Regions from separate parts of the Pseudomonas sp. BN515 genome, predicted to be linked through region 1. Evidence: predicted binding sites of a transcription regulator. Region 1 holds the regulator's gene; each other region holds the start of a gene.
The links. The regulator FliA, encoded in region 1, starts transcription of late flagellar genes. The targets are predictions, from matches to a motif close to CTAAAGTTTNNNNNNNNNNNGCCGNTAA.
Positions count from the first base shown of each region.

Region 2: a site for FliA is predicted at 2,721-2,748, ahead of E8E91_RS25495 (methyl-accepting chemotaxis protein). Genes of this name have one in related genera too.
Region 3: a site for FliA is predicted at 4,105-4,132, ahead of E8E91_RS01365 (methyl-accepting chemotaxis protein). Genes of this name have one in related genera too.
Region 4: a site for FliA is predicted at 5,137-5,164, ahead of motA (flagellar motor stator protein MotA). Genes of this name have one in related genera too.

Region 1 is NZ_SSOH01000024.1:40,133-47,527, forward strand. It holds gene E8E91_RS06275 (chemotaxis protein CheA) at 1-1,063, opposite strand, end outside; gene E8E91_RS06280 (protein phosphatase CheZ) at 1,075-1,863, opposite strand; gene E8E91_RS06285 (chemotaxis response regulator CheY) at 1,883-2,257, opposite strand; gene fliA (RNA polymerase sigma factor FliA) at 2,341-3,087, opposite strand; gene fleN (flagellar synthesis regulator FleN) at 3,084-3,917, opposite strand; gene flhF (flagellar biosynthesis protein FlhF) at 3,993-5,342, opposite strand; gene flhA (flagellar biosynthesis protein FlhA) at 5,358-7,395, opposite strand, start outside.
Region 2 is NZ_SSOH01000091.1:2,750-10,144, forward strand. It holds gene E8E91_RS25480 (DUF1631 domain-containing protein) at 1-1,025, shown strand, start outside; gene ampD (1,6-anhydro-N-acetylmuramyl-L-alanine amidase AmpD) at 1,265-1,813, shown strand; gene ampE (regulatory signaling modulator protein AmpE) at 1,830-2,666, shown strand; gene E8E91_RS25495 (methyl-accepting chemotaxis protein) at 2,914-4,944, shown strand; gene E8E91_RS25500 (TatD family hydrolase) at 5,118-5,948, opposite strand; gene E8E91_RS25505 (aminotransferase class I/II-fold pyridoxal phosphate-dependent enzyme) at 6,135-7,395, shown strand, end outside.
Region 3 is NZ_SSOH01000011.1:22,212-29,606, forward strand. It holds gene mapR (GntR family transcriptional regulator MpaR) at 1-322, shown strand, start outside; gene E8E91_RS01350 (hypothetical protein) at 626-823, shown strand; gene E8E91_RS01355 (inorganic phosphate transporter) at 980-2,452, shown strand; gene E8E91_RS01360 (helicase HerA-like domain-containing protein) at 2,595-4,088, opposite strand; gene E8E91_RS01365 (methyl-accepting chemotaxis protein) at 4,215-6,092, shown strand; gene E8E91_RS01370 (hypothetical protein) at 6,276-6,449, opposite strand; gene E8E91_RS01375 (CBS domain-containing protein) at 6,460-6,885, opposite strand; gene purU (formyltetrahydrofolate deformylase) at 6,935-7,395, opposite strand, start outside.
Region 4 is NZ_SSOH01000093.1:129,536-136,930, forward strand. It holds gene E8E91_RS28325 (SDR family NAD(P)-dependent oxidoreductase) at 1-834, opposite strand, end outside; gene E8E91_RS28330 (AraC family transcriptional regulator) at 928-1,929, opposite strand; gene E8E91_RS28335 (hypothetical protein) at 2,037-2,378, shown strand; gene E8E91_RS28340 (Dabb family protein) at 2,368-2,961, shown strand; gene motB (flagellar motor protein MotB) at 3,168-4,220, opposite strand; gene motA (flagellar motor stator protein MotA) at 4,231-5,082, opposite strand; gene E8E91_RS28355 (HDOD domain-containing protein) at 5,200-6,723, shown strand; gene rhdA (thiosulfate sulfurtransferase) at 6,769-7,395, shown strand, end outside.

The sequences.
Region 1 (7,395 bases):
CGCTGGCCACGGCAGGACCGGCCGCGCCGTTACCGGCAGCGGGCGCTGCAGCCTGGCGCGGCGCGGGGGCGGGTTCCGCCTTGGGCGCCGGCTTGGGTGCAGGTGCGGGAGCCGGACGGCTCACAGCAGGCGCAGGGACAGGCTCCTCGCTGGCACCGTTGAACTTGCCCTTGCCATGCAGCTGGTCGAGCAGTGCTTCAAATTCGTCGTCGGTGATGTTTTCGCCACCGGCAGCGGGAATGGCCGGCACGGCGGGAGCTGCGGGCGCAATTGGAGCGCTGGCGGTCGCTTCCACGGCACCGTTGAACTTGCCCTTGCCGTGCAACTGGTCGAGCAGGTCTTCGAACTCGTCATCGGAGATATCGTCACCCGCACCGGCAGTGGCCAGCGCCGAGGCGGACGCGTGGGCGGCGACAACGGCTTCCGGCTCAGCGGCACCGACGAACTTGCCTTTGCCGTGCAGCTGGTCGAGCAGCGCTTCGAATTCGTCGTCGGTGATTTCATCAGTGGCGGCGGCGACCGGTTCGGCGGCCTTGCCAGCACTGTCACCCAGCGCATCGAGCAACTGCTCGAACTCGCTGTCGGTGATATCGGCGGTAGCTTCTACGGGAGCCGGTGCTTCGACGGGCGCAGCGGTCGCCGGAGCGGCAGCTACGGGGGCAGGCTCGGCACCGGCCGGCTCGGCCAGTCGCGACAGGGCTGCCAGCAGCTCCGGAGTGGCGGGCGTCGGTTCACTGCGCTCGCGCACTTCGCTGAACATCTCATTGACCGTGTCCAGGGCCTGCAGCACCACGTCCATCAGTTCAGCATCCACGCGGCGTTCGCCCTTGCGCAGGATGTCGAAGACGTTCTCGGCGATGTGGCAGCACTCCACCAGGGCATTGAGCTGGAGGAAGCCGGCACCACCTTTCACAGTGTGGAAACCACGGAAAATCGCGTTGAGCAGGTCCATGTCGTCCGGGCGGCTTTCCAGCTCGACCAGCTGCTCGGACAGTTGCTCCAAAATCTCGCCGGCCTCTACCAGGAAGTCCTGGAGGATTTCTTCATCGGCGTCGAAGCTCATATGAGCGCTCCCTAAAAGCCAAGGCTGGATAGCAGATCGTCGACGTCGTCCTGTCCGGACACCACGTCTTCACGTATATCGGCATGGATCTGCGGACCTTCACCCCTGGAAGGACTTTTTTGTTGTTCCAGCTCGGCGCGCAGTACGGCATGGTCGTGCTCGATGCCGGCATATCGATCGACCTGGCTGGCCATCATCACCAGCTTGACCAGGTTGCTTTCCACCTCGGTGACCAGTTGGGTCACGCGCTTGATGACCTGACCGGTGAGGTCCTGGTAGTCCTGGGCCAGCAGGATGTCATTCAGCTTGCTCGACAGGGCGTCGGTATCGCGTTGGCTGCGGGCAAGGAACTGCTCGATGCGGCGAGCCAGGTCGCGGAACCCGTCCGCGCCGATTTCCCGGCGCATGAAGCGGCCCCACTCCTCGCCCAGCTGCTGGGCTTCGTCGCTCAGGCCGTTGAGCAGCGGCGCGCTTTCCTCCACCAGGTCCATGGTGCGGTTGGCGGCCTTCTCGGTCATGTGCACCACGTAGGAAAGGCGGTCGGTCGCGTCGGCGATCTGCGACATTTCCTGGGCGTGGGGCAGATGCGGGTCGATCTGGAAGTTGACGATGGCGTTGTGCAGCTCACGGGTGAGCTTGCCGACTTCCTGGTAGAGGCCGCGATCACGGACGTGATTGAGTTCGTGGATGAGTTGCACGGCGTCTGTGAAGTTGCCTTTCTCGAGGCTTTCCACCAGTTCCCGCGCACGGTCTTTCAGGGTCGACTCGAAGTCTCCCAGCAGGTGTTCATTCTGGTCCATGGTGCCCTCGCGGCTGACATCAGCCGTTGACCCGCTCGAAGATCTTCTCGATTTTTTCTTTCAGCACCTGAGCGGTGAAAGGCTTGACCACATAGCCATTCACACCGGCCTGGGCCGCTTCGATGATCTGGTCACGCTTGGCTTCGGCAGTCACCATCAGGACCGGCAGGTGCTTCAGGCGCTCGTCGGCACGCACGGCGCGTAGCAGATCGATGCCGGTCATGCCGGGCATGTTCCAGTCGGTCACGAGGAAATCGAAGTTACCGCTGTGCAGCATCGGCAGGGCCGTGGTGCCGTCATCGGCTTCAGCGGTATTGGTGAAACCCAAGTCGCGCAAGAGGTTCTTGATGATGCGTCTCATCGTCGAGAAATCGTCAACGATGAGGATTTTCATGTTCTTGTCCAAGTCGACCTCCGTACAGTCTCAAACGCCCCTCTTGCCGGGTGCGCCGTTCAAATCTGAAAGCGGTGTGCCGTTCAGCGCGCGCGCCATTCGCTGAGCCGTGCGCGCAAACGTGCCGCGCACTGGCTATGCAACTGGCTGACACGCGATTCGCTGACCCCCAGCACTTCACCGATTTCCTTCAAGTTCAGTTCTTCGTCGTAATACAGCGCCAGCACCAGGCGCTCACGCTCCGGCAGGTTCGCGATGGCATCGGCCAGCGCAGCCTGGAAGCGTTCGTCTTCCAAATCATGGGAAGGTGAAAATTGGGTGACACCGGCGTCCTCGCGCAGACCGCCCTGCTCGCCTTCCTGCAACAGGTCATCGAAGCTGAACAGGCGGCTGCCCAAGGTGTCGCTCAGGATGCCGTAGTAGTCTTCGAGACTCAATCCAAGTTCGGCAGCAACTTCCTGATCTTTAGCGTCGCGTCCTGTTCTTGCCTCGATGGTGCGAATGGCGTCGCTCACCATGCGGGTATTGCGGTGCACCGAACGCGGTGCCCAGTCGCCCTTGCGGACCTCGTCGAGCATGGCTCCGCGAATGCGGATACCGGCGTAGGTTTCGAAGCTGGCGCCCTTGGTGCCGTCGTATTTCTTCGAGGCTTCGAGCAAGCCGATCATCCCGGACTGCATCAGGTCTTCCACCTGTACGCTGGCTGGCAGGCGCGCGAGCAGGTGATAGGCGATGCGCTTGACCAGGGGGGCATAGCGCTCGATCAACTGATGCTGCGAATCCCTTGCCTGAGCCTTGCCGTACATACGCAGTCCAGTGGCGGGTGTCATACAGGGCTTTCCGCAGAGGGCTGCTTGACCAGCCGCTCGACGAAGAACTCCAGGTGGCCCCGCGGATTGGCCGGCAGCGGCCAGCTGTCGACCTTCTGCGCGATGGCCTTGAAGGCCAGCGAGCACTTCGAGCGCGGGAAGGCTTCATAGACCGCGCGTTGCTTCTGCACGGCCTTGCGCACCGACTCGTCGTACGGAACGGCGCCTACGTACTGCAGGGCGACGTCGAGGAAACGGTCGGTGACCTTGGTCAGCTTGGCGAACAGGTTGCGCCCTTCCTGCGGGCTGTGGGCCATGTTGGCCAGCACGCGGAAGCGGCTCATGCCGTAGTCGCGGTTGAGCAGCTTGATCAGCGCGTAGGCGTCGGTGATGGAGGTCGGTTCGTCGCAGACCACCACAATCACTTCCTGCGCCGCACGGACGAAGCTGACCACCGAATCGCCGATACCGGCGGCGGTGTCGATCACCAGCACGTCGAGGTTGTCGCTGATTTCGCTGAATGCCTGGATCAGGCCGGCGTGCTGCATGGGCGAAAGCTGCACCATGCTCTGGGTGCCGGAGGCGGCCGGGACGATGCGGATGCCCCCCGGTCCCTGCAACAGCACGTCGCGCAGGTCGCATTCGCCATTGATCACATCAGCCAGTGTGCGCTTGGCGGTGAGGCCGAGCAGGACGTCGACGTTGGCCAGACCGAGGTCGGCGTCCAACAACATGACGCGGCGGCCGAGATCGGCCAGTGCCAGCGATAGGTTCACCGACACGTTGGTCTTGCCGACGCCACCCTTGCCGCCGGTCACCGCGATCACCTGTACGGGATGCATACTACCCATTTCAAATACCTTGCCTTAGGTCGACTGGGCCATTTGGCTGTCCAGCACCGCCCCTCTGGGCGGCTTACACATTCTTCAACCGGCGCGCCGCGCCGGATTCTGATAAAGCCCGGCGAACAGGTCGGCCATGGCTTCTTCACTCGGGTCTTCCGGAGCCTGAAGGCTGACCGCGCGGCTCACCAGCTGGTGGCTGCGGGGAACCTGCAGATCATCCGGAATTCGCGGGCCGTCGGCCAGATAGGCTACCGGGAGATGCTGGCCGATAGCCAGCCCCAAAACCTCGCCCAGGCTGGCCGCTTCGTCCGCCTTGGTAATGATGCAACCGACCAGGCCGCAACGCTTGTAGCTGTGATAGGCCGCCTTGAGCACCTGGCTCTGGCTGGTAGCCGCCATCACCAGGTAATTCTTCGCGTTTATCGCCCGGCTGGCCAGCGCTTCGAGCTGCATGGTCAGGGCCGGATCGTTGGTTGGCAGACCAGCGGTATCGATCAGCACAACGCGCTTGCGCGTCAGGGGAGCCACGGCCTGGGTCAGGGACTGGCCCGGGTCGACCAGGGTCACCGGCACATTGAGGATACGGCCAAGGGTCTTGATCTGTTCCTGGGCGCCGATGCGGAAACTGTCCATGCTCACCAGGGCGACGTTCTGCGCGCCGTACTTGAGCACGTAGCGGGCAGCCAGCTTGGCCAGGGTGGTGGTCTTGCCCATGCCGGCCGGGCCGACCAGGGCGATCACACCGCCCTCTTCCATCGGCTCGATCTGCGGGGTGCGGATGGCGTGTGCGAGGTGCGCCAGCAACATGCGCCAGGCCTGGCGCGGATCGCTGACCTTGGCCACCTTGTCCAGCAGGGCGCGCGCCAGTTCGGCCGGCAGGCCCATGCGCTGCAGGCGGCGCCAGAGGCTGGCCTGCTGCGGACGGCGGCTCTGCATCTGGCCCCAGGCGATGGAGCCCAGCTGCACTTCGATCAGTTCGCGCAGGCCGCTCAGCTCGAAACGCATTGCGTCCAGGGCAGCCTGGTCCACGCCGGCAGATTTCGGCGCGCTGACCGGCTCCACCGGGCGCGGCACGGCGCGCGGACGCTCGATGGCGGCGGCCAGGGCGGATTCCGGCAGTTCCGGCTCGATGGCGGTCAGCGGCTGGCCGGCGAACAATTGACGGTCCTTGCCGGCATCGGCGATGGCACGGGTCGTCAGTTCGGCCTGGGCCTGGGCGATGCGCGCCTGGGTCTTGCGCAGTTCGGCTTCGAGGGCCGGGTTCGGCTTGCTCGGGGCCGGCGCGGGCAGCGGGTAGTCCAGCGCCGCGGTCAACTCGACACCGCCGGCAACCCGACGATTACCGATGATGGCGGCATCCGCGCCCAGTTCATCACGCACCAACTTCATGGCTTGACGCATATCGGCGGCGAAGAAACGTTTGACCTGCATGGTCCTTGACCTCGGTTAGTTCTGCCCCACAGTCGCGACTATGGTGACCTGCTTGTTGTCCGGTATTTCCTGGTAGGCCAGTACGTGCATGGTTGGCACGGCGAGCCTTGCGAAGCGCGACATCATCGCCCGGATCGGCCCGGCCACCAGCAGGATCGCCTGCTTGCCGAGCATTTCCTGGCGCTGCGCCGCTTCCACCAGGGAACGTTGCAGCTTCTCGGCCATTCCGGGTTCGAGGAGAACGCCATCTTCCGAACCTTGTCCGGCCTTCTGCAGGCTATTCAGCAATATCTGTTCCAACCTGGGTTCCAGAGTGATCACAGGCAGCTCCGGCTCTAGTCCCACAATGCTTTGCACGATTGCACGGGACAGCGAGACACGAGCCGCCGCCACCAGCGCGGCGGGATCTTGACTCTTGGGTGCCACGTTGGCGATGGCTTCGGCGATGGTGCGGATGTCGCGTACCGGCACCTGCTCCTGCAGCAGCGCCTGGAGCACCTTGAGCAGCGTGGACAGCGACACCATGCCGGGCACCAGCTCTTCGGCCAGGCGCGGCGAACTCTTGGCGAGGTTCTGCATCAGTTGCTGCACTTCTTCGTGACCCAGCAGCTCATGGGCGTGCTTGTGCAGTACCTGGTTGAGGTGGGTAGCGACCACGGTGCTGGCATCCACCACTGTGTAACCGAGGGACTGCGCCTGGTCACGCTGGCTGGCGTCGATCCACACCGCTTCCAGGCCGAACGCCGGATCCTTGGCGGCGACGCCGTTGAGGGTGCCAAACACCTGGCCGGGGTTGATCGCCAGTTCGCGGTCCGGGTAGACCTCCGCCTCGGCCACGCTGACACCCATCAACGTCAGCCGGTAGGCGTTGGGCAGCAGGTCGAGGTTGTCGCGGATATGCACCGAGGGCATCAGGAAGCCCATCTCCTGGGACAGCTTCTTGCGCACGCCCTTGATCCGCGCCAGCAACTGGCCTCCCTGGTTGCGGTCCACCAGCGGAATCAGCCGGTATCCCACTTCCAGGCCGACGAGGTCTACCGGGGTCACATCGTCCCAGCCCAGCTCCTTGGTTTCCTGGGCGCGCTGGGCCGGCAGCAGTTCCTGCTGACGCTGCTCCTCCTGCACCGCCTGCTCCTTGACCTGCTTCTGCCGATGCCAGATCCAGTAGGCACCACCGGCGGCCACGAGGCCCAGGCCGATAAAGGAAACATGCGGCATGCCCGGCACCAGGCCCATGGCGATGAGGATGGTCGCGGATACCGCCAGCGCCTTGGGCGAGGCGAACATCTGGCGGTTGACCTGCTGGCCCATGTCTTCGGAGGAAGACACACGGGTCACCATGATGGCGGCCGCGGTGGACAGCAGCAGGGACGGGATCTGCGCTACCAGGCCGTCACCGATGGTCAGCAGCGAGTAGATACGACCGGCGTCGCCGAAGCTCAGGCCGTGCTGCAGCATGCCGATGGCCATGCCACCGAGCAGGTTGATGAAGAGGATCAGCAGACCGGCGATGGCGTCGCCACGAACGAATTTGCTGGCACCGTCCATGGAGCCGTAGAAGTCGGCCTCCTGGGAGACCTCGGAGCGGCGCTTCTTGGCTTCGGCCTGATCGATCAGACCGGCGTTGAGGTCGGCGTCGATCGCCATCTGCTTGCCGGGCATGGCGTCCAGGGTGAAACGCGCGCTCACCTCGGAGATACGGCCCGCACCCTTGGTGACCACCACGAAGTTGATGATCATCAGGATCGCGAAGACCACTGCACCGACCACATAGTTACCGCCCACTACCACGTCGCCGAAGGCCTGGATCACCTTGCCCGCGGCGTCATGGCCGTCCTGGCCGTGGAGCAGCACCACACGGGTGGAGGCGACGTTCAGCGCCAGGCGCAGCAGGGTGGCGACCAGCAGGATGGTCGGGAAGACGGCGAAGTCCAGCGGGCGCATGGCGTACACGCACACCAGCAGGACGACGATGGACAGGGCGATGTTGAAGGTGAAGAAGACGTCCAGCAGGAACGGCGGCACCGGCAGGGTCATCATGCCCAGCATCACC
Region 2 (7,395 bases), on a different contig from region 1:
ATGACGCCCAGCGCGACAGCCTTTACCACCGCATCGAACAGGTGGTGCAGCGTCTGCTGAACGATTTCGTCGATGACCCGACGATCTTCTCCGACCTGCTCGCCGAGTTCCTCGCCTATACCGGCGATGAGCGCCGTCGCAGCGAATTGCTGGAGCAGCGCACCCGTGATGCCGAAGAGGGACGCGCCAAGGCCGAACTGGCCCGCCGGCAGGTAGAAGAAGCGCTCAACCAGCGCCTGCTCGGCCGTACCTTGCCGGAAGTGGTGGTGCGCCTGCTGCAGGAGGCCTGGAGCAAGGTCATGCTGCTGACCTGCCTCAAGCACGGCGTGGAGTCGGCCGAATGGCAGTCCGCCCAGCAGACCATGGATGACCTGATCTGGAGCGTGGAGTCCCACGAGGCGCCAGAGGCGCGTGCCCGCCTTTTGGAGCTGGTGCCGGGCCTGCTCAAGTCCCTGCGCGAGGGGCTGGCCAGCGCCGCGTTCGATCCGTTCTCCACCAGCGAATTCTTCAGCCAGCTGGAAGCGCTGCACGTTCAGGCCTTCCAGCGGTTCCGCAAACCCGAGCCGGTGGAAGTACTAGCCAACGACGGCCTGGAATCTCCGCCCCTGCTGCTCGACCTGCCGGACGAGGAAGAGGTGGAGGAGGAAGAGATGCCGGCCATGGTCGCAGTGGTCGAGGAGATCGTCCTGGTCTCTCCCGGCGAGACGCCGGTGCAGGAGCCCGAGAACTGCCTCGCGGATGATGAAGAAGCACTCGGCTTCGTCGACAACCTGCGGGTCGGCAGCTGGGTCGAATTCCAGGAAGACGAAGAGCACAAGCTGCGTTGCAAGCTGGCGGCGCTGATCAAGCCCACCGGCAAGTACATCTTCGTCAATCGCACGGGCATGAAGGTGCTGGAAAAGACCCGTATGAGTCTGGCCGTGGAGTTCCGTCGCCAAGCCATCCGGTTGCTGGACGATGCCTTGCTGTTCGACCGCGCGCTGGAGTCGGTGATCGGCAACCTGCGTCGGCTCAAGGGGGCTTGAGCCGACGCAAAGGGCCGACAGTGAATCGTTGGGCTTCGCTTCGCTCTGCGCCAACCTACGGGACTTCCGCACACCCGCTTTTGTAGGTTGCGGTAGAGCGAAGCGAAACCCAACATGACCATGCCTCTACCCTGCGCGTTGGGCTTCGCAGAGCTCAGTCTACGGATGTCAGCTGCTGTTCGCCTCTCGCTAAAATGGCTCCACTGCGCCTAAAGTGGGCAGCAGACCAAGGAGCCGACATGCAGCTGGACCCCGCATCCGGTTGGTGCCAGGGCATCAGTCATTGCCCATCGCCCAACTTCAATTGTCGCCCGCAGGGGGAAGTGTCCCTGCTGGTGATCCACAACATCAGCCTGCCGCCCGCCCAGTTCGGCACGGGCAAGGTGCAGGAGTTCTTCCAGAACCGCCTCGACCCCAGCGAACATCCCTATTTCGAAGGCATCCGCGATCTCAAGGTGTCCGCACATTTCCTGATCGAACGCGATGGCGCCGTCACCCAATTCGTTTCCTGCCAGGAGCGCGCATGGCATGCCGGCGTGTCCCTGTTCGAAGGGCGGGAGAACTGCAATGACTTTTCCGTGGGGATAGAGCTGGAAGGCACCGATGACCTGGCGTTCACGGAACCTCAGTACGCTTCGCTGATCGCATTGGTAGAGCAGCTGCGGCTTGCCTATCCGGCCATCACGCCTGAACGCATCTGCGGCCATAGTGACATCGCTCCCGGGCGCAAGACCGACCCGGGGCCGGCGTTTGATTGGGAGCGTTTGCGGGCTGCGCTCAAACAATAGGAACAAGGAGGGACCCATGTATTTTCTGGTGTTGTTGCTGGTGCTCTGGATCGAGAAATTCTCCGCCTGGCGCCGGCATATCCAGCAGGATGGCTTCTGGCTGAGGGAACTGGCCAAGGCCGAAGCCAATCCACGTATGAACGAGCGCCCCTGGGCGATCCTGGCGCTGCTGGTGCTGTTGCCCCTGGTGCTGCTTGCTCTGGTGCTGCTGGCCCTGGAGCCCATTGCCTATGGCTGGCTCGCACTGCCGGTGCACCTGCTGGTGATCATCTACAGCCTTGGCCGTGGCGACGTACTGGCCGATATCGGTCCGTTCCGCGATGCCTGGCGACGCGGAGATACCCAGGGCGCCTACCATGTCGCCGAGCGCGATCTCGGGCTGGAAGCGGATGAGGGCAGCGACCTGCTGCAACAAGTGCAGGGCTACCAGTTGTGGCAGGCCTATCAGGGCTTTTTCGCCGTGATCTTCTGGTACGCGCTGCTCGGTCCGGTGGCGGCATTGGCCTACCGCTTGCTCGCCCTCGCCTCGGAGAATGCTTCCGCGCCCGCTCTGCGCGAGCAAGCCGAAATGATCCGTCATGCCTTCGATTGGTTGCCGGTGCGAGTATTGGCGGCCAGTTTCTCGCTGGTGGGCAATTTCGTCGGTGTCAGCCGGGTGCTGCTGCATGAGCTGCTGAGCTGGGAGATTTCGGCGCGACGCTACATCGAACTGGCTGGCCGCGCTGCTGCCGAATTGCCGGAGGCCACCACTGGTGACCTGGGTGTCGCAACCCTGGACGCCCTCTGGCAATTGCTGGTTCGTGCCGCCGTGGTCTGGTACGCCGGCTTCGCCGTCTGGGCCCTATTGTTCTGACCTCCACCTTTCGCCCGCCCGTGCCACCGCCGGGCGGGTCCCGCCTCGATTAACCTTTAGTTACAGAAACTCCTGCCGATATCGGGTACACAGATGAGCGCGCCAGAATTTTCTGACTTAGCTCACAGAATCATCTGACTGAGTCTGACGGCCGCCATGCAGCGTGGGGATGCTGCCTGGCCCTGGCTGAGCGCTGTCAGCCGATCAGAGCGCGCCCATAACAATAAATGAGAACAGGAGACGTCTCGTGAAGACCCTGTTGTATCCTGCCATCGCGCTGATGAACCGCCTCAGCTTCGGGATGAAGTTCAGTCTGATCAGTGTTCTGTTCTTCCTGCCGATGTTGATCACCAACTTCTATCTGGTGCGCGACTCCTACCGTCAATTCGTCAGTACCCGCTCCGAACTGCAGAGCCTCGACCTGCTGGGCGCCAGCCTGAACTTGCGCCGCAGCCTGGAGAGCCTTAACGACCTGGTCCTGATCAACTCGATGATCGGCCAGTCCGGCCAGGCCGGGGATCTGGAAAAGCGCATCGTAGCGCTTGAGCAGGAACTGCTCTCGACCCTCCAGGGCCTGGCGCCGGTGGTCTCTGAACCCGAGCAGGTCGAGGCCTTCAATACCAAGCGCGACGAACTGCTCAGCGCCCTGCAGACCGCCAAGGGCGAAACCTCGCTGCAGAGCAAGAGCGCGATGATCGAGAAGCTGCTGGGCAATGCGCAGGTCTTCATCAAGTTCGTTGCCGCCCAAGCGGGCCTCAGCCAGGACGACCAGGCCGACGTGCGCCAGATCACCGAGCTGATCACTACGGCCACGCCGCAGGTGACCATGGCCCTCGGCAAGGGCCGCGCCATCGGCGCCTATTCCCTTGGTCAGGGCTTCCTCAACTCGGCCGCCAGCACCAAGCTGGACGACCTGTTGCTGGACCTGGACAAGCTCAACGCCGAGTACGGCCTGAAGATCGCCGATGCCCTGGATGGCAGCCCGCGGGGCCACCAGGCGCTGGACGGCCTGACCGCCGCCAGTCGCGACACCATCAAGCAGAGTGCGTCCCTGTTCGAAGACCAAGTGATCATGGCCGACACCCTCAGCACGCCGTGGCAGCAGTTCTACGACCAGGTCAGCGCCTCGCTGGAGAAGACCTACCAGCTCAACGACGGCTCCCTGGCCTTCCTCAAGGCCGAGCTGGAAAGCCGCCTCGCCGGCAAGCGCGTACAGACCGTGCTGCTGGTCGTTGCGCTGCTGGTGGTGTTCCTCGCCATCGTCTACCTCTACAGCGGGTTCTACGTCTCCACCCGCACCACGCTGAAGAGCCTGGGCAAGGTGATGGACCAGGTCGCCGGCGGCGACATGACGGTCAATTTCCGCGCCGAAAGCCGTGACGAACTGGGCGAACTGGGCCAGGTGTTCAACGGCACCGTGGCGAAGATCCATGACCTGATTGAACTGGTGGGTCATACCGTGGCGGAAGTGGAACGCCAGGCTGGCCGCGTGGAGCAGGTTTCCGGCGAAAGCAATCAGGCGGTGGCCGGTCAGCGCAGCCAGATCGAACAAGTGGCCACGGCCATGAACCAGATGTCCGCCACCGCGCAGGAAGTCGCGCGCAGCGCCGCTCAGGCGGTGGACAGCGCGCAGAGCGTCAACCAGGAAACCGTCAGTGGCCGCGCACTGGTGGAGTCCCAGTTGGGCAGCATCGAGAAGCTGGCCAGCGAGATCGACCAGTCGGTGAACGTGATCAACCAACTGGCGGCGGACAGCGCTTCCATCAGCCGTGTACTGGAAGTGATCAAGGGCATTGCCGAGCAGACCAACCTGCTGGCCCTGAATGCCGCCATCGAAGCGGCGCGCGCTGGCGAGCAGGGACGCGGTTTTGCTGTGGTGGCGGATGAGGTCCGCACCCTGGCCAAGCGTACTCAGCAGTCCACCGAGGAAATCGAGCAGATGATCGTCCGGCTGCAAGGTGGCGTTGGTGCGGCGGTGAAGGCGATGAACACCAGCCACCAGATGGCCGATGGCACCGTCAGCCAGTCCGGCAAGGTGCAAGCGGCGCTGGAGAACATCCTCGGCGCGGTGGGCATGATCGTCGACCAGAACCAGCAGATCGCTGCCGCTGCAGAACAGCAGACCGCCGTGGCCCACGACATCGACCAGAACATCGTCGAGATCAACCACGCGGGTGAGCGCACCGCACTGGGGGCAAACCAGACCGAGCAGGCGAGCCGCGAGCTGTCCGGCCAGGTGGCTCAGCTCAAGCAGTTGATCGGCGCGTTCCGCGTTTGAGGCTCCGAAATGAAAAGGCCCGCCAATCGGCGGGCTTTTTTGTGGGCGGGGTGTTTCCTCTCACTGTAGGGGCGAATTCATTCGCCAAGCAGCCCGCAGGGCTGCCCCGACGCGCCCCAAAAGGGGCAACTGCGCTGCCCTTGGCGAATGAATTCGCCCCTACAACGGAACATTCACCCCATCAGGCCGCCCCAACCGAACACCTCACAGGCATTGCGCGTGCTGGCCTCGGCCAGTTCCTCGGGCGTGACGCCGCGAATCTCCGCCAGTGCGGCGCAGATGTCCGGCAGGAATTCCGGACTGTTGCGGCCGTAAGGGTGCATGGCGGGCGCCATGTCCGGCGAGTCGGTTTCCAGCACGATGTCTTCCAGTGGCAACTGTGCCACCACCTTGCGCAGGCGATTGGCCTGGGGCCAGGTGGGGGCACCACCGAGGCCGAGGCGGAAGCCCAGCTTGCGGTATTCCTTCGCCTCTTCGACGCTGCCGGCGAAGGCATGGACGATGCCGGGGCGTTTGAGGCGGAAGCGCTTGAGGGTGGCGATCACCGCCGCGTGGCTGCGCCGGACATGGAGCAGGGGCGGCAATTCGAACTCGGCCGCCAGGGTCAACTGAGCTTCGAACAGGTGCTGCTGGGCGTTGCGGTCCAGTTCGGGGACGAAAAAATCCAGGCCGATTTCTCCCACGGCGCAGAGCTTCGGATGGCCTGCATGGCGATCCAGCCACTCGCGAAGCTCGAGCAGATGGTCGTCCCGGTGTTGCGCCAGATAGACCGGATGCAGGCCGAGGGCGGTGCAGAAGCCTTCCTCGGCGTTGGCCATCTCCCAGACCCGCTGCCAGTTGTCGCGGAACACCCCAAGCAGGACCTGACGCCGCACGCCCAGAGCGCGGCAGCGCGCCAACACCTCGGCGCGGTCGGCGTCGAAGTCGGGGAAGTCCAGGTGGTTGTGGGTATCGATCAGCATGAGCGCCAGCATATACCGCCAGAACCCGCCTGGCATGCCCATTCCCGGGGCTTCCTGGGCGAATTTTCTGGTGCATCCGCTCTGTCTCGGGGCATTGCGCGAGGCCGGTAAAGCAAGGCGAAAAAAGTTATTGAACACTCGTTCATGCTTGGCTATGGTGGGGCCAATCGCCGGTTCGCAGATGCAACCACGTGACCCGGATTCCACCATTTGCAATGGGGCCCGAACATGCGTTTCGCTTCGCTTGTGGAGAGAATGGCAGGGCCAGGCACAGCAGCCTGGGATATTCACTACGCGGCCATCGCCGCCCAGCGTGCGGGCGAGGACGTGATAGTCCTCAGCATTGGCGACCCGGATTTCGCCACCCCCGAACCCATCACCAACGCGGCCATCGAAGCCCTTCGGGCCGGCGATACCCATTACTGCGACGTCGCCGGCCGCCCCGAGCTGCGCCAGGCAATTGCCGACCTGCATGGCCGCCTTACCGGTCAGACGGTGTCGGCGGACAGCGCGATCCTCGTGGCGGGTGCACAGAATGGTCTCTATGCGGCCGCCATGTGCCTGCTGGAAGCGGGCGATGAAGTGATCGTCTTCGATCCGGTGTACGTCACCTACGAAGCCACCTTGAAGGCAACCGGCGCCAATCTGGTCCGGGTGCCTTGCCCTGCGGCGGGCGGATTCCGTCCCGACCTGGAGGCTCTGAAGGGCGCCATCAGCGAGCGCACCCGCGCGATTTTCTTCGCCAACCCGAACAACCCGACCGGCGTGGTGCTGAGCACGGACGAGATGCAGGCCATCGCGGACCTGGCCCGACAGCACGACCTGTGGGTGGTGGTGGACGAGGTCTACGAGAGCCTGACCTTCGAGCAGCCGCATCAATACTTCGCCACCCTGGAAGGCATGCGCGAGCGCACCGTGAGCATCGGCAGCCTGTCCAAGTCCCACGCCATGACCGGCTGGCGCACCGGCTGGGTCGTCGCCAGCCCGGTGCTGGTGGCGCACATCGAGAACCTCGCGCTCAACATGCTCTACGGGCTTCCGGGTTTCGTGCAGGAAGCTGCGCTGGCCGCTGTGCTTGCCTACGACCAGGTGACGGCCGAAATGCGCGAGCTTTACCGGCGCCGTCGCGACCTGGTGGTGGGCGCGCTACAGAACTGCGCCCCGCTCAAGGTGCTCAAGCCCGAGGCGGGCATGTTCGTCCTGCTGGATGTGCGGGGCAGTGGGCTGAGCTCCCTGGAGTTCGCCTGGCAGCTGTTCCGCGAAACCGGTGTCGCGGTCCTCGATGCTGCTGCCTTTGGCCCTGCTGCCAGCGGTTTCGTGCGGATTTCCTACAGCCTGGGTGAGGAGCAGTTGGCGGATGCCTGTGCGCGCATCCGCCGCTTCGCCTCCACCCTGAAGTCGTCCCCGGTCATCGAGGTCATCACCACCGCTGCGGCTGGCTCCAGTGCGTCCGGATCGGAGCGGCCGAAGATGGTGGAGGTGGATTCCA
Region 3 (7,395 bases), on a different contig from region 1:
CAAACTGCGCTACGCCCTGGAGAGCCAGCGCAACGCCATGCTCGCCGCCGTGGCGCGTCACTTCCCCGAAGAAACTCGCGTCAGCCGCCCGGAAGGGGGCTACTTCCTCTGGCTGGAATTCCCCGAGCAGGTGGACTCCCTGCGCCTGTTCCAACTCGCTCTAGCGCAGGGCATCAGCATCGCTCCGGGGCCGATTTTTTCCGCCACACGGCGTTTCGGCCATTGCGCCCGTCTCAACTTTGGTCATCCCTGGAGCAACTCCAGCGAACAGGCGATGGAAACTCTTGGCAGGATTATCCGGTCTCTTCTGGGTAACTCCTGACATTCGAAGAGTAGATATCGTTCGGCCGCTCGGGAATTCTCTGTAATGGAGCTTTCCCGATTCCTTGTTATACTTCGCAACGTTCTTTCGGGGTTTTAAGGGAAATCGACTTCCAATCCCGGAGATTTCGCAGGGACTTTCTGCAGTGCGTAGGAAAGTCCAATTTAGTTGCGATAACTGAACTTTGACCTACAAGAAGGCCGGACCAACGGCCTCGATCGGGCGACCGACGCCAAAGAGGCCAACGCCTCTAGATCGCCTGTTTCAGTTAATGACCATTGATCAAAAAAACGGAATAACCACGTGACGAAAGACGAACTGCGCGCCGAACTCGAGCGCCAGGCGCAACGTTACAAGGACGTATACGGCGGCGAAATCACTACCTATGCCGCGCAAAGGGACCCAGAACGCAAGCCCTGGCGCAAAAAACCCAGCCTGCTCGACAAAAGCTTCGAAAGAGAGCTGGAAAAGATCGAGAAAGAGTTGCGAGAGGAACCCTGACAGATTGTCGCACCCCGCCCGCCGGGAGAATCGATCGTATTGATTTGCGACAACTTCAGTAGGGAATGTCGGAAACCGCTCGGCGTCAGGGTCTGGGCGACGACCGGTTTTCTGGCATAATCGCGGCCCCTTCATGACCTCAGTCACAAAACCTTCATGTTCGATCTCTTCAGCGGGCTAGATGCCTGGCTGGTGCTGAGCCTCTGTCTCGCCCTGGCATTCGTCCTGACCTTCGAGTTCATCAACGGCTTCCATGACACCGCCAACGCGGTAGCCACCGTCATCTACACCAAGGCCATGTCGCCCTACCGGGCGGTGATCCTTTCGGGGATCTTCAACTTCCTTGGCGTGCTGCTGGGCGGTGTCGGTGTGGCCTACGCCATCGTCCACCTGCTGCCGGTGGAGCTGCTGATCAACGTCAATACCGGCCACGGCCTGGCCATGGTGTTCAGCCTGCTGACCGCGGCCATCGCCTGGAACCTGGGCACCTGGTACTTCGGTATCCCGGCCTCCAGCTCCCATACCCTGATCGGCTCCATCCTCGGCGTCGGCCTGGCCAACGCCCTGCTCACCGACGTGCCGCTGGCCGAAGGTGTGAACTGGGGCAAGGCCATCGACATCGGCCTGTCGCTGATCTTCTCCCCGGCCGCCGGCTTCATGGTCGCAGCCCTGCTGCTGCTTGGCCTGAAGTGGATGTATCCGCTGTCGAAGATGCACAAGACCCCGGAAACCCGTAAGGAGCTGGACGAGAAGAAGCATCCGCCCTTCTGGAACCGCCTCGTGCTGGTGATTTCCGCAATGGCCGTGAGCTTCGTGCACGGTTCCAACGACGGTCAGAAAGGCATCGGCCTGATCATGCTGGTACTGATCGGTATCGTTCCGGCCAAGTTCGTACTGGACCTCAACAGCACCACCTACCAGATCGAGCGTACCCGCGACGCCGCGGTCCACCTGAGCCAGTTCTACCAGCGCCACACTGATACCCTTGGCGAGATGCTGGCCCTGGGCAAGAGCAATGGCAGCGACATGCCGGAACTCTACCGCTGCGATCCGAAGCAGACCGAGCCGACCATCGCCGCCCTGCTGAAGACCCTCGACGGCGTCTCCAACTACAAGGACCTGAGCGAAGAGCGCCGCGTCGAAGCCCGCCGCTACCTGCTCTGCCTGGACGACACCGCGAAGAAGGTGGGCAAGCTCTCCGAACTGCCGGCCCGCGAGAAGGCCGACCTGGAGAAACTGCGCAAGGACCTGACCGCCACCACCGAATACGCCCCGTTCTGGGTGATCCTGGCCGTAGCCCTGGCGCTCGGCATCGGCACCATGGTCGGCTGGAAGCGCGTGGTACGTACCGTCGGCGAGAAGATCGGCAAGCACGGCATGACCTACGCACAGGGCATGAGCGCGCAGATCACCGCCGCCTGCGCCATCGGCATGGCCAACATCTACAGCCTGCCGGTGTCCACCACCCACGTACTGTCCTCCGGCGTCGCCGGCACCATGGTCGCCAACAAGAGCGGCCTGCAGGGCGGCACCGTGCGCAACATCCTGATGGCCTGGGTACTCACCCTCCCGACCACCATCCTGTTGTCCGCCGCCCTCTTCTGGCTGGCCATCACCTTCATCGTCTGATTTGGACGAGCATGAAAAAGGGCGCCTTCGGGCGCCCTTTTTCGTTCCTGACTTTTCTGTAGGGGCGAATTCATTCGCCAAGGCAAGGCAGACCTTCGGTCTGCAAGTCGATTGAAATCGACCCTACAGAGGTAGCCGCGCCTTAACGGCGCTTGCTGCCTCCCAACAGCGATCCCATCAATCCACGCACCAGTTGCCGGCCAAGCTGGTTGGCGGCCTGACGTACCGCAGTCTTCATCGCCTGGCTGGCAAAAGTGCCCAGCAGTTCACCAGCCAAATCGCCCATGCCGGGTTGGCTGGCCTCGGCCTTGCCGCTCTTCTGCTCGGGTTCTTCGACCGGTGCCTGGGCCTTTCGAGCCGTGAGCATTTCATAGGCGGACTCACGGTCGATGGGTTTGTCGTAACGCCCGGCCTGGGGTGAGCTGCGTACCAGCACGGCGCGCTCGCTGTCGTTCAGCGGACCAATGCGCGACTGCGGTGGAGCGATGGCCACGCGCTGGACCATGGCCGGTGTGCCTTTCTCTTCCAGGGTGCCCACCAGGGCTTCGCCAATCCCCAGTTCGGTGAGCACGGTCAGGGTGTCGAAAGCCGGGTTGGGACGGAAGCCATCGGCCACTGCGCGCAGGGACTTCTGCTCCTTCGCGGTGAAGGCGCGCAGACCGTGCTGGATGCGCAGGCCGAGCTGGGCCAGCACATCATCGGGCAGGTCGCTGGGGGACTGGGTGACGAAATAGACGCCAACACCTTTGGAGCGGATCAACCGCACCACCTGTTCCAGGCGTTCCTGCAATGCCTTCGGGGTACCGCTGAAGAGCAGGTGCGCCTCGTCGAAGAACAGTGCCAGCACTGGCTTGTCGGCATCGCCGCGTTCGGGCAGTTGCTCGAAGAGCTCCGCCAGCAGCCAGAGCAGGAAGGTGGCATAGACCTTGGGCGCTTCGTGGACCAGGCGGCTGGCATCCAGCAGGTGGATGCGGCCACGGCCGTCGCGGTCGGGCTGGAGGATATCTTCCAGTTGCAGGGCCGGTTCACCGAACAGCGACTCGGCCCCCTGCTGTTCCAGGGTAGCCAGGCGCCGCAGCAGGGCCTGGGCGGAAGCGCCGGCGAACAGGGCGCGGTCTTCTCCAAGCAGCTCCGGATGATCCTTGAGGTGATTGAGCAGCGCCTTGAGATCCTTCAGGTCGAGCAACAGCAGGCCTTCGCGGTCGGCGACCTGGAAGGCGGCATAGAGCGCGGCCTGCTGGCTGTCGGTCAGCTCCAGCAGGTTACCCAGCAGCAGCGGCCCCATTTCACTGAGGGTGGTGCGCAGCGGATGGCCGGTCTGTCCGGCAACGTCCCAGAGGGTGACCGGGTAGGCCTGGGGCCGGTGGCCCAGCCAGGGCATGGATGCGATGCGTTCGGCCACCTTGCCCTGGGGATTTCCCGCCGCGCCAAGGCCGCAGAGATCACCCTTGATATCCGCCGCGAACACCGCCACGCCGGCATCGCTGAAGACCTCCGCCAGATGCTGCAGGGTCACCGTCTTGCCAGTGCCGGTAGCGCCGGCGATCAGGCCGTGGCGGTTGGCCAGTTTCATGGCCTGGGCGACGGCGTTGCCCTGCGGATCAGCGCCAAGCGTCAAGGACCGGGGTTCGGGCATTTTGCACTCCTCGAATTAAAGCTTTGATCGAATCCCGCCGATATATAAACCGACGTTTCTACTCAGTTTTTTCAGTACTCACGTGCCGTAAAGACTGGTGCCTGACCCAACCGGACGCAAGCAAACATGATCAAAAACCTGCGGTTCAGCCACAAGATTCTGCTCGCCGCCTCCCTGGTGGTGATTGCAGCTTTCTCGCTGTTCACCCTGTACAACGATTACTTGCAAAGGAATGCGCTCCGTGACGACCTGGAAAACTATCTGCAGGAAATGGGCGATGTAACCGCCAGCAATATCCAGAACTGGCTTTCGGGCCGGATTCTGCTGGTGGAAAGCGTTGCCGAATCCCTTGCCGCCAACCCATCTGGCGACGCCGTACCCACCCTGCTGCAACAACGGGCCCTGAGTTCCACCTTCGCTTTCACCTACTTCGGCACCCAGGACGGGCAATTCACCATGCGCCCGGACAGCGCCATGCCCGAAGGCTACGACCCGCGCACCCGTCCCTGGTATCAAGGCGCCAAGAGTGCCGGCGGAACCACCCTCACCGAGCCCTACGTGGACGCGGCGACCGGCCAGCTGATCATGACCATCGCCACGCCGGTGCAATCCCTCGGCGTCGCCGGCGGTGACCTGAGCCTGCAGACCCTGGTGCAGATCATCAACGCCCTGGACTTCGATGGCATGGGTTACGCCTTCCTGGTCAGTGCCGACGGCAAGATCCTGGTGCACCCGAACAAGGACATGGTCATGAAGAGCCTGCGGGACATCTACCCGCAGAACACCCCGACCATCAGCACCGGCTTCAGCGAAGTCGACGTGGACGGCACCACCCGCATCCTCACTTTCGCTCCGGTGAAGGGCCTGCCATCGGTGAACTGGTACATCGGCGTATCGGTGGACAAGGGCAAGGCCTACAGCATGCTTAGTGAGTTCCGCGCCTCGGCCATCGTTGCCACCGTGATTGCGGTGGTGATCATCATGATCCTGCTGGGCATGCTGATCCGCGTGCTGATGCAGCCACTGCACACCATGGGTCGCGCCATGCAGGACATCGCCCAGGGTGAAGGCGACCTGACTCGCCGCCTGGCGATCCATACCCAGGATGAGTTCGGCGAACTGGCCAGCGCCTTCAACCGTTTCGTCGAGCGTATCCACGGCTCCATCAGCGAAGTGTCCTCGGCCACCAATCACGTGAACCAGGTGGCCAAGCTGGTGCTGAATGCCTCCAACTCGTCCATGAGCAACTCCGACGAGCAGGCCAACCGCACCAACAGCGTCGCCGCCGCGATCAACGAACTGGGCGCCGCCGCCCAGGAAATCGCCCGCAACGCCGCCGACGCCTCGCACCAGGCCTCCTCCGCGCGCACCCTGGCCGAGGACGGTCGCCAGGTGGTGGAGCGCACCATCGCCGCGATGAACGAGCTGTCCGGGAAGATCCGCGCCTCCTGCGGCAACATCGAGACGCTGAACAGCAAGACGGTGAACATCGGCCAGATCCTCGAAGTCATCAAAGGCATCTCCGAACAGACCAACCTGCTGGCGCTCAACGCTGCCATCGAAGCCGCCCGCGCCGGGGAAGCCGGCCGTGGCTTCGCCGTGGTGGCCGACGAGGTGCGCAACCTGGCCCACCGCACCCAGGAATCGGCGCAGGAAATCCAGCAGATGATCGAGGAACTGCAGGTCGGCGCCCGCGAGGCGGTCACCACCATGACCGAGAGCCAGCGCTACAGCGAGCAGAGCGTGGAGATCGCCAACCAGGCCGGCCAGCGCCTGGGCAGCGTGACCCAGCGCATCGGCGAGATCGACGGCATGAACCAGTCGGTGGCCACCGCCACCGAGGAACAGACCGCCGTGGTCGACTCGCTGAACATGGACATCACCGAGATCAACACCCTCAACCAGGAAGGTGTGGAAAACCTCCAGGCCACCCTGCGCGCCTGCGCCGACCTGGACCAGCAGGCCGCACGGCTGCAGCAGTTGGTGGGGAGTTTCCGGATCTGACGGTGGGTGGTTGCTCGTGTGGGGGGCGAATTCATTCGCGACGGTGGGTAAAAAGAGCGTTATCCACCCTACGAAACCAGGTCGACTCCCAGCCACTCCAGCTCCCCTCACCCCAGCCCTCTCCCAAAGGGAGAGGGGGCAGATCGTGCAGGATGGGCCAGAGCCACAAACAAGAAAGGCGCCCTAGGGCGCCTTTTTCTTTTCTTCCTCTTCCTGCACCTTGCGCCACAACTCGGCGGCCCCGGGAAACTCGGTGCCGTTCTCCTCGCTCAACTCATCCGGGTCGTAGCGCCGGACGCAGCCTTCGCCGAGGGTGGGAGGCGGGGTTGAGGTGGCGCGGTCACGCGGGTCGGCCATGGCAGGGTCCTCAGACTTCCGGAGGTTGTTCGGGGTCGTGCTGGGCGAACGCCTTCACCGCACGCAAGACATCGCGGCGACTGATCTGGCCGACCAGCACGCCCTCCTCCACCACAGGGAAACGCCGACGCTTGTCACGCAGGAAGCGTTGGCAGACTTCGATGATGTCGGTTTCAGGGGAAACGCTCTCGACCTGGGTGGCCATGTAGCTGCTGACGCTGCCGCCGACGGCGTCGAAATATGCGCCGGAGAGAATGCCACGCAAGCAGTCGCCGTCGGAGATCATGCCGATCAGGTGGCCCTGGGAATCCACCACAGGAGCGCCGGATATCCGGTGCTCCAGCAGGCGGTCGATGGCCAGGAAAAGGTCGGTGTCGGACCTGAAGGTCACCAGGTGACGAGTCATGTAGTCGCGCACCTTGATGGACTTGAGCATGGGGCGGGCTCCTCTGCCGGGTGACCGGAGCGGATGCCCGCCGAAGGCATCAGTTGAACACGACAGTCTTGTTGTCGTGCACCAGCACCCGGTCTTCAAGGTGATAGCGTAGCCCACGGGACAACACCATCTTTTCCACGTCCTTGCCGAAGCGAACCATGTCTTCGATGCTGTCGCGATGGGTCACACGCACCACGTCCTGCTCGATGATCGGGCCGGCATCCAGCTCCTCGGTAACGTAGTGGCAAGTGGCGCCGATCAGTTTCACGCCGCGCAGCGAAGCCTGATGGTAGGGCTTGGCGCCGACGAAGGACGGCAGGAAGCTGTGGTGGATATTGATTACCTGATGGGCGTAACGCTGGCACAGCTCGGGCGGGAGGATCTGCATGTAGCGGGCGAGCACCACGGTATCGGCGTTGTGCGCTTCCACCAGGCGGGAAACCTCGTCGAAGGCCGGCTGCTTGTTCTTCGGGTCCACCGGAACATGGAAGTACGGAATGCCGTGCCACT
Region 4 (7,395 bases), on a different contig from region 1:
GAGGACGGGCGCCGGCAAGGTCTCGACACCGTCCAGGGAGTGGACGGTCAGCCCGGCGGAGAGCGGGAAGTGCAGACTGTGGGTGAGCAGTCCGGTGCGTTCCCGGGCAGGCAGGTGACAGAGCGCCAGCGCCGTCTCGGCCAGGTATTCCACCCGCTCGGTGGGGTACTCAGCCGGGATATAGCGGGCGGCACCCGGCGTGAGAATCGCGGTACTCGGCGCAACCAGGTTGACCGCGATGTTATCGGCTTCCAGCTCGGCCGCCAGCCCCTGGGTGAAGCGCGCCAGAGCGGCCTTGGCCGCGGCATAGACACTGATACCGCCTACCCGGGCGAAGTCGTCGTAGGGTTTCAGCGGCGGCAGGGCGGTGACCGAGCCGAGGTTGACTATCCAGCCGGCGCCGCGCGGGCGCATCAGTGGGATCGCAGCCTTGCAGAGGGCAAAGGGAATGCGCAGGTAGTGGTCCAGCGTGCGTTCGTACACCTCCAGCGGCATGTCCTCCACGCGACTGTAGTCCGCCACTCCAGCATTGTTCACCAGGATGTCCAGCCCGCCTGCCAGCTGCGCCGCGCGGGCCGGCAGCGCATCGCGCTCGGCTGCGTTGCACAGGTCCACGGCGAGCGGGATGGCGCGGCCACCAGCCTGCTCGATCAGACCCACCGTTTCGGCCAGGGTGCCGCTCATGCTCGCCGAGTGCTCCAGGCTGCGCGCCGCGACCACCACAGTGGCGCCTGCGGAGGCGAGACGCTGGGCGATGGCGCGGCCGATGCCGCGGCTGGCACCGGTCACCAGTGCGACCTTGCCGGCGAGTTCGGGCTTGCGGGGATGGGACATGGTTCATCTCCTCAGGGGTTGGATGAACCGATTGTGTGAGGTCCGCCTGCGGACAACCGTCGCCCTGTCACTCAACACGCGCTACCGGATCGCTCACTGCGCGTTTCGGTAACGGCTGGGTGGATGGCCCGTCAGCCGCACCATCGCACGGCGCATCGCGGCGGCGTTGCTGAACCCCAGATAACCGGCTACCCGCTCGATGGGCCACTCGGTATTGCGCAGGTAATGTTTCGCCGCTTCCAGCAGGCAGGCCTCGCGCAGGACGCGGTAGCCAGTGCCTTCGGCGTGCAGCCGGCGGCGCAGCGTGGCCACGCTGAGGGACAGCGCGGCGCCGAGTTCCTGCTGGGTCGGCAGCGGCGCCTGCCGCGCCAGGGCGGCATCGATGAAACTGCGCACCTGCTGGGCCAGCGGAACCTGCGAGGCCGGCTCGCCGGCCGCCAGACGAAAGGGGAAGTCCACCAGGAAGGCCTCGAGCTCCGCAGGCCGACGCCGCACCGGACGCGCCAGCAGCGCGGCGTCGAAGACGAAACCGTAGGTCGGTTGCCCGACCTCCACGGGGCGGTCGAACAGACTGAGGAAGGGAATGGCGTCCTCGCGATTCGGATGGCCGATAAAGTTGCGCAGCGGACGGATGGGTTCGCCGATCAGCCAGGTGAACAAGCGCTGGTAGAACAGCAGCCCGGTGACATCCACCAGGCAGGCCGCCGGGCTGTGCCGGCGGCGCAGCGAGTCCATGCGAAAAACCGCGGCACCCTGATCGGTGGAAAGGCTCAACGCCCCCGCTCGCGGGTTCAGCATCGCGCAGAAGTCGGCGGCGCAGTGGATGGCATCGACCAAGGTCCGGCAGCTCAGCAGACAGCGGCAGAGCAAGTCCACCTCGCGCTTGCGCATCGGTGGGTGGCCGTCGCCCTGAGCAACCTGGGCCTCCAGGTGCTCGATGGCCGAACGGTACAGCGTGGCGAATGCACCGGCGGACAGGTGCCCGGCCGCGTCGGCCATTGCCGCGCTGTCAGCACCGCTGCGGCGCAACTCGTCCAGCAGCCGGGTACCAAGACCCGGGGCAGGTGGAACTTCGGCGGAACGGGATCGCGGCATACAGCCCAGCCTGAGCGTTCTAATGGCGTTGGGTGATCGGTCGGGTAGCGGTCCGACCGGGTATGAGCATGCAAGATGTCCATCGAATTTGGCAAAGGGCCCGATCGATGATTCACCTTCTTGACGAACTCACCCTCGACGCCAGCGACGTGAAACAGGTGCTGGCGCTGCTCGACGAGGAATTGCTGCCGGGCCGAGCGGAACCCGTTCCGCACCTGCTCAACCGCTGGGTCTCGCCGCCGGTGGTGGTGCCGGGTGTGTCCACCACGCTCTGGCTGCTCTGGCAGGTCCCCGATCCGCCGGCCTATTACCGGATGCGCGGTAACCCCGGTTCGACGCCAGCCGTCTGGCCGAAGCTGGACCGTCTCTGCCGCCAGCGGCAGCGCCACATCCTGACTGACGCGGAGGCGGTGCTGCCGTTGCCGGGGGAGTTCGATCATGCAGGCTGAAGTCGCTCAGGTTTACCTCGCTGGCGATGCCGACCAGCCCGCGTTCGAGCAGGCCCTGGTGCGCTGGTGCCAGTCCCATCCCGGTGCCTTCGGCGGCCGCAATCTGCCGGGCTGCTGGGGCGCGGGGGACTTCAGCGTCGAGTCGCGCGGGAACGGCTTGGCCAGTCTTGAAGACTTGCCCGGAGTAGCGCGGGTGGATCGGCTCGGCCATAGGCGCATCGGCGGCGGCACCCGAGCACCAGGCCTGACCGGCGGTGTCCTGCGCACCTTGCTGCTCCGGGTGCGTACGGATGTTGCGGCTAGCCACGTGGAGGCGCTGGAGCGCGAACTGCTGGCCATGCCCAACTACATGGCGGGCATCCGTAACTGGCAACTCGGCCGCGTCACCTCCGACAGCAGCTGGACCCACGTCTGGCAACAGGAATTCGCCGAGGTGGGTGACCTGCATGGCGAATACCTGATGCACCCCTACCACTGGGGCTGGGTCGACCGCTGGTTCGACCCGGCATTCCCCGAGTGGACGGTCGAGGCCATCTGCCATGCGTACTGCCCGCTGCCGGCGAGCATCCTGGCGGCGGACTGAGCGAGCGCCGCGCAGCAGTCGCCACGGACGGCGATTATTCAACCCGGCGCGGCCTGCGCACGGCAGCGGCCTGCAGCCACATGCCCAGCGGCGAGGCGCTGGGTCAGGTGGAAGTTCTGTCGCGGGCCTTGACTGGCCGGCGGCAGGACGGGACACAGCCATAAAAAAGGCCACGCATTGCGTGGCCTTTCAGTTTCCCGGATGGATCACTGCCCCTTGGGCTGGTCCATCTTCAGCACCCCGTCCTCGAAGATGTTCAGCTTCTCCCGCAGCTCACGCGGCTGCACGGGTGCGGCCGGATCGCCCGCCGGGGTAGCCGGAGCCGACGGCGCGGCATCACTGGCGGGAGGCGGGGGCTGCTGCCCTTCCTCAGGCTTGGCACCGTCGCCCTGCTCACCCTCGATGGCACGCTGGGCCTTCTTGGTGAGGACGATGATGTCGATGCGGCGATTGACCGGGTTGAACGGATCCTTGCGGTCGAACAGTGCCGACGAGGCATAACCCACCACCCGCGCCACCTGGTCTTCCGGGTAACCACCAGCGATCAGGGTGCGACGCGCAGCGTTGGCACGACCGGCGGACAACTCCCAGTTGCCGAAATCGCCAGCGCCGGCATAGGGCTTGGCATCGGTGTGGCCGCTGATGCTGATCTTGTTCGGCACCGCCTTGATGGTCTCGGCGAGGATCAACAGGATGTCTTCGAAGTACGGCTGCAGGCGTGCGCTGCCGAGGTCGAACATGGGACGGTTGGCGGCATCCATGATCTGGATGCGTAGGCCGTCCTGGGTGATTTCAAAGAGGATCTGGTCCTTGAACTTGCGCAGCTCAGGGTTCTCTTCGACCTTGTTCTGCAACTCCTGCAGCAACAGCTCCAGGCGCTCGCGCTCGATCTGGTCGGCCAGAGTTTCCACCTGGCTGGCGTCCACCTGGGTCTTGTCCGAGGAGTCGGCCGCCGATTCCTGGGAATCGGGGGCGTCCTTCAGCTCGGGATTCAAGGTGCGGTCAGGCGCGGGCGTGGGCGTGCCGCCCAGGTCGATGACATACGGGCTGGCGCTTTCGGTGAAGCCGATGGGGTCCTTGAAGTAGCCGGAGATGGCTTTCTTCTGCTCCGGGGTGGCCGAGGACATCAGCCAAAGCACCAGGAAGAACGCCATCATCGCGGTGGCGAAGTCGGCGAAGGCGATCTTCCACGCGCCGCCGTGGTGACCGGCGGCGTAGCGTTTGACGCGTTTGACGATGATCGGCTGGTTGTTCTCCATGACTCAGCCTTCAGCTGCCGCGTACGGCCTGCTCCAGCTCGCTGAAGCTCGGGCGGTGGGCCGGGAACAGCGTCTTGCGACCGAATTCCACCGCCAGCGACGGCGGCATGCCGGATGCCGAGGCCACCAGGCAGGCCTTGATCGCCTCGAATACGTTCAGTTCTTCACGGGCATCGTGTTCCAGGGACACCGCCAGCGGACCGAAAAAGCCGTAAGCCGCGAGAATACCGAGGAAAGTACCCACCAGCGCCGCCCCCACGTGCTGGCCAAGGGCGGCCTGCTCGGCTTCGCCCAGCATCGCCATGGTGACCACGATGCCAAGTACCGCCGCGACGATACCGAAGCCCGGCAGGCCGTCGGCGATGCGGTTGACCGCGTGTGCCGGGTGCTCCAGCTCTTCCTTCAGGCTGGCCAGTTCCATGTCGAACAGGCCCTCGAGCTCGTGGGGCGCCATGTTGCCGGAGGACATGATGCGCAGGTAATCGCAGATGTAGGCGGTCATCCGTTCATCCTTGAGGATGCCCGGGTACTTGCTGAAGATGGGGCTGGCGGGGGCGTCCTCGATGTCGGCCTCGATGGCCATCATCCCTTCGCGACGGCTCTTGTTGAGGATTTCGTAGAGCAGGCGCAGCACTTCCAGATAGAAGCCGTGGGTGAAGCGGGTGCCGAACATCTTCAGCGACTTCTTGAACACGATCATCGTCGTGCTGCCGGGGTTGGCCTGGAGGAAGGCGCCCAGCGCCGCACCACCGATGATCATCACCTCGAAGGGCTGGATCAGCGCGGCAAGCTTGCCGTGAGACAGGATGTATCCACCGAGCACGCTGGCGAATACGACGATGATGCCGATGATTTTTGCCATAGGAAGGAAGCTTGAAGAGTCAGTAGAAAGGGTTATGAAAAGAGCCCCTTCTAATTATCGGAAGATATGCGCCAGACTATAGCCTGTTCAGGCGAAAAGCCAGATTGGCGGCCCCCTATGTCAACCGCAAAGCCCGTGCCACGCAGTCTCGACAGCTGGATCAAGCACCTCGACGGGGTGCGCCTGCCCGTCCCCGCCGCCGCCCATGAAAAAGTCCGCCGCGCTTTGGGTGATAGCCGTCGCTCCCTGCGCGATATCGCCGACCTGACCCAGGACAGCCCCGCCCTCGCCCTGAGCCTGCTGCGCGAGGCCAATGCCGCCGGCAACATTCTGAGCAGCCCGGCGGAAAGCCTGGAAGTCGCCCTCAGCCGCCTGGGTCTGAAGCGCGCGGAAGTCCTGCTCAATCGCCTGCCCGCCGTCCCCGAGGACGACATCCCGCAGTCGCTGCGTCAGCTGCAGCTGATCAGCCAGCACGCGGCGCAGCAAGCCAACGGCCTGTTCGCCGCCCGGCTGGCCCGCCTCTGGCAGGAAATCCACTGGTGCAGCCTGCTGTTCCTCTCCCCCCTCTGGCCGCTGCTGGCCAGCCACCCGGAGCTGTTCGATACCTGGGAGAAGCGCGTATTGGGCGATGGCGAACCGGCTGCCAAGGTCGAACGCGAACTGCTCGGCGTCCCGTTGTTGCGCCTCTGCCAGGCCCTCGCCGAGCACTGGAAGCTGCCCGACTGGATCATCCAGGGTTATCGCCTGCTGAGCGACGACCGCCGCATGCTGGTCAAGGCCCTGCACATTGCCCGCGACAATGGACATCCGCTGCAACAAACGCAGCAACTGGACGCCGATCCCATCTTGAGTCGCTGGCTGACCCAGCCCGGCAACACCGTCCTGCTGGCGAACGGCCTGGCAGTTTCCGCCCATGTCGGCTGGGGAGATGGACACAGCCTGCGCTGGCAGCGCCTCACCGGACTGTTCATGAAGGTGCCACTGGACGAACTGCAGCAGCAGGTTCACCAGCACGCCGCACACAGCGGACGCCTGCATGCCCGTGGCGACCTCTGGCACCCCGCCGAAGCCCTGCTCTGGCCGTGGAACCAGCACCGCCTGCGCCGCGAACCGGTTGCAGCACCGCCCCCTACCGCCGACGCCCTGGAAGACTGGCGTCGCTACTGCGGCGAGCTGCTCCGCGAACCGAGCCCCTTCGCCAACGTGGTGCAGCTTTCCGCCTGCGCCCGCGACGCCTTGGAAAGTAGCGGCATGCGCCGGGTCCTGGTGCTGCTGGCCGACCGCACCCACAGCCGCCTGCTCGCCCAGCAGCAGGCGGGCCTGCCCAAGGAAGCCAACGGCCTGCAGCTGGACCCGAACCAGAGCCAGGTGCTGCGACGCCTGCTCAGCCAGCCGGTCCAGCTACGCCTGGGACCGGACAACATGGCGCAGTTCTCCGCCCTGCTGCCCGGTCAGTTGAAGAGCCTGTTCCCGGGGCACCACCTTCTGCTGCGCTCGATTGCCGTGAACGGTCGGGTGGCCATGCTGGTGGTGGCCGACCAGGACGGCGCGCCCTTCGCCGAAATCAGCCTGCGCGCCTTCGCCAAGACGGCCCAATGCATCGAGCGTGCGCTCGCCAGCTTCGCCAGACGCGGCCGTTAGGCTTTCCTATACAATCTGCCACTTTGCCCATTACTGGAGGCTTCCATGTCTGCCTTCTCCAACCTGCCGCTGGTGATCGAACCGGCCGAGCTGGCGCCCTTGCTTGGTGCCGACGAGCTGATTCTGGTCGACCTCACCAGCGCCGCCCGTTACGCCGCCGGCCACGTGCCGGGCGCCCGTTTCGTCGATCCGAAGCGCACCCAGCTCGGCCAGCCGCCGGCACCGGGCCTGCTGCCCGCCAAGGCCGACCTCGAAGCACTGTTCGGTGAACTGGGCCATCGCGCCGACGCCACCTACGTGGTGTACGACGACGAAGGCGGTGGCTGGGCCGGCCGCTTCATCTGGCTGCTGGATGTGATCGGCCATCAGCGTTACCACTATCTGGACGGTGGCCTGCACGCCTGGCTGGCTGAAGGCCGGGAAACGAGCGATACCGTACCCGCAGCGGTCGGCGGCCCGATCCCCCTGACCCTGCACGATGAGCCCACCGCCACTCGCGAGTACATCCAGAGCCGCCTCGGCGCCGCCGACCTGGCCATCTGGGACGCCCGCGGCCCCGGCGAGTACAACGGCACCAAGGTCCTGGCCGCCAAAGGCGGGCACATCCCCGGCGCGGTCAACTTCGAGTGGACCGCCGGCATGGACCCGGCCCGCGCCCTGCGCATCCGCACC